DNA from 2 places in the Paenibacillus phoenicis genome. Region 2 is predicted to be linked to the other one. Evidence: riboswitches for the same ligand, from Rfam matches in the RefSeq annotation. Region 2 holds a riboswitch; the other holds the start of a gene.

Evidence for each region. Region 2 has a riboswitch for FMN ahead of ribD (bifunctional diaminohydroxyphosphoribosylaminopyrimidine deaminase/5-amino-6-(5-phosphoribosylamino)uracil reductase RibD). Riboswitches for the same ligand answer to the same signal wherever they lie in the genome.
Region 1: it holds a riboswitch for FMN, as region 2 does, so the genes downstream of both, U9M73_RS00650 (DMT family transporter) here and ribD (bifunctional diaminohydroxyphosphoribosylaminopyrimidine deaminase/5-amino-6-(5-phosphoribosylamino)uracil reductase RibD) in region 2, are expected to answer to the same signal.

What each region holds. Positions count from the first base shown of each region.
Region 1 is NZ_JAYERP010000001.1:157,237-160,367, reverse strand. Features, by position in the region: gene U9M73_RS00655 (diguanylate cyclase) at 143-391, opposite strand; gene U9M73_RS00650 (DMT family transporter) at 532-1,548, opposite strand; FMN riboswitch at 1,683-1,839, opposite strand; gene U9M73_RS00645 (glycoside hydrolase family 18 protein) at 1,946-3,131, opposite strand, start outside.
Region 2 is NZ_JAYERP010000001.1:1,695,423-1,698,553, forward strand. Features, by position in the region: gene ribD (bifunctional diaminohydroxyphosphoribosylaminopyrimidine deaminase/5-amino-6-(5-phosphoribosylamino)uracil reductase RibD) at 1-928, opposite strand, end outside; FMN riboswitch at 1,221-1,383, opposite strand; gene tlp (small acid-soluble spore protein Tlp) at 1,572-1,799, shown strand; gene U9M73_RS08030 (peptidylprolyl isomerase) at 1,867-2,304, opposite strand; gene lysA (diaminopimelate decarboxylase) at 2,447-3,131, opposite strand, start outside.

The DNA of each region.
Region 1 (3,131 bases), 1.5 Mb from region 2:
AAACGTCTGTCGACGTACATTCAAAGTAGACAGACCGCGTTTAGCGGAAGTTTTTCTTGCGATATCAGGATGCCAGTGCCCCGAAGTTTATACTTTCTGAAATCTTCAAAAGCCGGGCCCTAATGGGCCCGGCCTTTCGCTGTTATGCGCCAAACAAATCCCCCTCCCGCAGTCGAGGATGGACCTTCCCGGCGAATTCCCGCAGCAGCTCGTTTCCGATATGATGGCCAAAGGAGTCGTTAATCGTCTTACAGTGGTCGACATCGATCAAAATAAACGAGGCGGGAATCCCCTCCTTCCAGCATTGCCGCAATGTCTCCCGCGTATGGTGCATGAAGGCCCGCCGATTCTTTGGAAATCCAACATGAAACTTTCCACCGTCTCCCGCCAAATGATCTTCATCCTTTTTTGATACTTTTTATTATCACATAACAAATTTTACCAAAGAGGGGTGTGGAGAATGAAAAAAAAAGCGAGGATTTCCATCCTGTGGGACAGGAGGAAATCCCGCTTTTTCATCGACTTGCTGGATTATTGGTTGGTATCTCCCTGACGGGAGATCAGGAATAACGTGCCCCAAATCAGCACGAATCCACATGCCTGGGCTACTGTAATCAACTGCTGGAACGCAATCCAGTTGATCAGAACGCCAACCATTGGGAAGCTCAGCTCCGCCAGAGTGGCGACCGACGCTTTGGTTGTTGTCAGCCCTTTATAATAGACGAGCAGGCTTAGCAGCCCCGGCAACAACGCTTGTCCAAGCATATTGAGGGAAAATGCGGCGATTTGCGAGGTGCCGGTCGGCAGGCTCCAGGCGGCCCCTTCATTCCAAGTGATAGCCAGCAGCAGCGGCAGTGCCAAAATAAACCGCAACGATGTCACCGTCTCATATTTCATCGTCCCTACCATCAACCGGCCCATCACCGTGGATCCGCCCCACAATGCGGCAGCGCCTAGCGACAACAGGCTGCCGATCTGCACAAAATCGCTCCAATGCCCAATCGGCATCGTAAACCCGAAGGTCAGCAAATACGTTCCAAGCAACGCGATAAGCAGATATCCGAAAAAGTGGCGCGGCAGCTTCTCTTTAAGCAGCAATCCGGCCAGCAGGATGGCAAACAGCGGCTGCATTTTTTGCAGCAGCAGGACTGCATTCAGGTCACCGCTTGACAAGGCCAACGTAAACAGAATCGTGGCGATGGCCGAACCGCCCCACGAAATAAATAGCAGCGCGCCCCCTTGACGCCAACCAAGCCCTTTAAGCTCGGTGCGGTTTTTCCATAAGACCGGTATGGCAAAAAGCGCGATAATCAGATGCTCAATCAATACGATTTGCGCCGAGGTCAGCGACTTCAGCAGGATCACCCGAAACAACGGGTCTACGCCCCACAATGCTGCACCCAACACGACAAGCCAGAAACCGCTGCGCGATTTGCGTGCTTGAGCCGTTCTGGGCGAGTGCTGAATCTGACCGGATGCGCCCGTAAGTGCCCCTGCATTCAATCCAGCAGAAATTTGGATACCACTGCTTACTTTGACTTTCTCCATGGTGTCTGTCCCCTTCTTGAATAGAGGGTCTACGTAGAAAACCCCCGCATCGACCTTCCTAAAGGCTTTGCGGGGGCTGACCAAATAAGCTTGGCAGGCGACCATGGCAGGTCCCTGATTCAAACTTCAGCTTCATTGATCTCCTCCCATCCGGACTTTACCGTCGGCCTTGGATTCTCACCAAGTCAGTCGCTTCGGGCCGTGAAGGCCATCTGCGAGTCGCGGGCTGCGGTTCCCTCTTGCCGAAACCTCACCGCCGGTCGGGAATTTCACCCTACCCCGAAGATCTCTATTCATTTAATTTTGGATTACTTAAGTTGTTTCTATCATAACGCAGGCTGTCAAGCGACTCTGTTGCAAAAATCACAAAGCCTGATCATGTCCCAACAATTCATCTTTATCCCCGCTTGACCACCTCGAAATTGTCTTCGAGCAGCAGCCAATTTTGCGGAAAACTTAAACCCAGCTTCCAATAACTCATCCCGCGCAGCCCCAGCTCCTTGATCAGGTTAAACTTGGCTTGGATCGAGCGGGCGTCCTCGAACCAGACTTCATGTTCCCTTCCTTCCGCATCCCAATAATGGAAGAACGGTGCCTGATCCCGCTCGCTGTATTGAATGGCGACTCCATGCCGCGCGGCAATTTGGATCGCCTGCTGCGGACTAATCGCCCGTGCGGTGCTTCCCGGCACAAATGGCAACGTCCAGTCGTACCCATATAAGTTTTGCCCCATCATGATTTTGGAGCCTGGCATTTCCGTCAGCGCATATTCAAGAACCCGGCGGACTGGACCAATAGGCGACACCGCCTGGGCCGGTCCACCGCTGTAGCCCCATTCATAGGTCATGATCACGACAAAATCGGCAATTTCACCGTGGGCCCGGTAATCATGTCCTTCATACCATTTGCCTTGCTGACCGGCACTGGTCTTGGGCGCCAAAGCCGTCGACATCAGCCAGCCCTGCTCCGCGAACCGCGCTTTGGCTTTACGCAAAAAAGCGTTGTATGCCTCCCGGTCCTCGGGCCGCAAATACTCGAAATCAAAGTGGATGTCGCGAAATCCGTATTTGTTTGCTGTCGTGACGATGTTGTCCAAAAAACGATCTTGAATCGGGATATCGTTGAGTAAGATCCGGCCAAGCTCGTCGCTGAACTGATCATTCTCCTGATTCGTGATCACCATCATCAGCACGACCCGGTTCGCCCGGGCAATTTCCGGAAATTGATTTAGCGGAGGCTCTCGAAGCGATCCGTCCCGTTGCGCTAGGAAGCTAAACGGAGCCAGGTATGTCAGGTGCTGCGCTGCTTCCCGCGCACTTTCCTCCAGCGCCGGAGAAACCGTTCCGCCGCGCGGTTCTACATAAGCGTTAAATTCAGCGCTTCTTCGCGGCCGCGGCGGAATGTACAGCCGAAACCCGATCGAAAGGGGGCGCTCTACGCTAATGGCGTTAACGCGGGCTAACTCTTGATAACTTAATCCAAATCGCTGGGCGATCGACCATAAGCTGTCCCCAGGCCGAACCCAATAATAGCTGCCGACAATCGGGATGACCAAGGTTTGTCCAACCACGAGCTGTTCCGGA
Region 2 (3,131 bases):
CCAGCTGCTGCTCCAATAGCGAACCGTTTAGACGTCCGCCTCCTTCTACGAGTACAGAAGAAATCCCTCGCTGTCCGAGTTGAACGAGCGCGTTCCGTAGATCAACCTGCGGACCGCTGCCGCAGCGGAGAACTTCCGCCCCAAGGTGGATGAGGCGTGCTGCCTTGTCTGGATCAGCCTGTTCCGTCGTCACAATCCATGTGGGAGCTTGCCCATCCCGAAGGACTTGTGCCGTCTCTGGAATGCGGAGCGTCGAATCCGCGATGATGCGAATGGGCGACAATCCCGGAACGGATAACCGGGTAGTCAGCTGCGGATCATCCGCGAGGATCGTCGAGGCGCCTACCATAATGGCCTGATGGCGATGCCGCATCGTATGGACGATTTCTCTTGCTCCCTCGTTGGAGATCCACTTGCTGTCCCCCGTCCGGCTCGCCAGCTTCCCATCCAGCGTGCTGGCGGATTTGATCGTCACATACGGCATGCCGGTCGTGATGAACTTAATAAAGCGACGATTCAGCTTCAAAGCCCGTTCACGCAGCACACCAACTTCCACCTCAATCCCGGCGGCGCGAAGCAGCTCAATGCCTTTGCCGGCGACCAGCGGATTTGGATCTTCGCAGGCAACTACGACGCGCTGCACCTTCTCGTGAATCAAGCGCTCTGCGCAAGGCGGCGTTAACCCGTGATGGCTGCAGGGCTCCAAGGTGACATAAACGGTGCTGCCTTCTGCCTGGGAACCGGCCATGTTCAGGGCATGCACCTCGGCATGCGGAGTTCCCCGCTTCAAGTGCGTACCCAGCCCAACCAATGCCCCGTCCTTCACGACAACGGCACCAACGACCGGATTGGTCCCGGTTTGTCCCTGCGCGCGCTCCGCCATGTCCAGCGCTAGAGCCATGTAATATTCGTCGTCAATCACCTTCATCCGCGGTCCTCCTTACACCAATCCGTGAAGCGAAGAATACAAAAACAACCCTGCCGCAATCCGGCAGGGTTGAAATGAGAGTGGTTTTACGCATATCAAAAAGAGCACCTTCGTCTCCTCCCTGTCGCCACGACACAATCTGAGATCGTACAAGACGACAAATGGACCAAAACGAAAGCTTGGCAACGTCAAGACTCTTCACCATCGTATATATGTGAAAAATAGAACTTGATCGTTTGAAGCTCTTTAGGTATGAACACCTTCGCAAATAAAATAACGTACGTGCTCTCGCGTTTTCCTTCTCCCATCCAGACTATACTGTCGGTCCCGGAATCTCACCGGCTCAGCCGCATGCTTACGTAAGCGCTGCGGGTCACGGACTTGTGCTTCATCGAACGAGCGTCCAATGAGCCATCACCGTCGGTAGGGAATTTCACCCTGCCCCGAAGGATTGCCAAATATTAAATTTGCATGACTGCAAGACGAATGTTAGCACTAATTTTGCAAAAAATCAAGCACACCTGTCACAACGCCAGCGAACCTCCACCTAGCGGGTACTTGCAGATGTGCATAAAAACCGGCCTAAAGAGCTAACCTTAAGAACGATATCGTATGACAAATTCAATTCTCAGGAGGAATGAACGTGGCAAAACCGGATAATCGCTCCGACAATGTGGAAAAGCTGCAACGGAGCATCCAAAACACGATTAAGAATTTCCGTGAAGGACAAGATTACCTCAGCGAACATGCTGACGAAATCTCCCCTCAGGAGAAGAAGCAAATCGAGGAGAAGAACGAGAAACGACTGCACGCTATCGAAGGCTTACGCGAAGAGATCAAAGACGAAGCCGCTCACCAAAGAAAATCTTAATTCAATGAAAAGGGGCTCCGCGCCAAGACTAACTTGGATTTGCGGGGCCCTCTTACTTACTGGCTGATTAAGCTTCGTCCCAAACGGTAACTTCCTTCATTTTATCCCCAGGACGAATTTGGTCCACGTATTCCATACCCGAAATCACTTTACCGAAAACGGTATGCACTCCGTTCAAATGCGGCTGCGGCTCATAGACGATAAAGAACTGGCTGCCGCCGGTATCCTTGCCGGCATGGGCCATCGACAATACCCCGCGCTCATGCTTGGTCACGTTGGTATCTGTTTCGCATTTGATGGTGTAACCTGGGCCGCCTGTACCGTTGCCGATCGGGCAACCTCCTTGCGCGACGAACCCTGGAATCACGCGATGAAACGTAAGTCCGTTATAAAATCCGGAGTTGGCCAGCTTCTCAAAGTTCGCGACCGTTCCAGGAGCTTCCTCGGGCAGGAACTGAATTTCGACTTCTCCGCCTTTTTCCAAAACGATTTTACCTTTTTTCATATCAATGTACACACCCTTCTATATGAACGTCTGGGACAAACCTCTTACAGTTTACTAGAAAATCCGCGTACAAGCAAAACAAGGCCAAACAGGGAACGAATACACGCTCCCTCTCAGGCCTTGTTGCTTCAATCGCTCCTGCCTATTTCAGCGATGGCTGCTTCGCGATCCGTTCTGGAATCACGTCACATGCGACCAGATCCTGCAACGACTCGCGCTTCACGACAAGATCGCTGCGGCCGTCTTGCACGAACACGACCGCCGGACGACGGATCCGGTTGTAGTTGCTGGCCATCGCGTAGTTGTACGCACCGGTGCAGGATACGGCGAGCAGATCGCCGCTGTTCACCTTCGGCAGCTCTACGTCCCAAATCAACATATCGCCGCTTTCGCAGCATTTACCGGCAATCGACACGATCTCTTCATTGGCATCGTTGGCGCGGTTGGCCAGCATCGCCTCATATTTCGACCCGTACAGCGCCGGACGTGGGTTGTCCGTCATTCCGCCATCAACGGCCACGTATTTACGTACGCCAGGGATATCCTTGCTTGTACCTACCGTATACAGCGTCGTGCCAGCATCACCTACGATGCTCCGGCCCGGTTCAACCCAGATTTCCGGAAGCTGCGGATAATCAGCGAACTCCCGTTTCACTGCATCCGTAATCGCTCCAACATAATCGGACACCTTCAGCGGTGTGTCGCCTTCCGTATAACGAATGCCAAAGCCGCCGCCCAGGTTAACCACCTTGAAGATCACACCAAGCTGATCCTTCACCTGCATAGCAAAAGCCGCGACGCGCTCAACCGCCAACTGGAACCCTTCC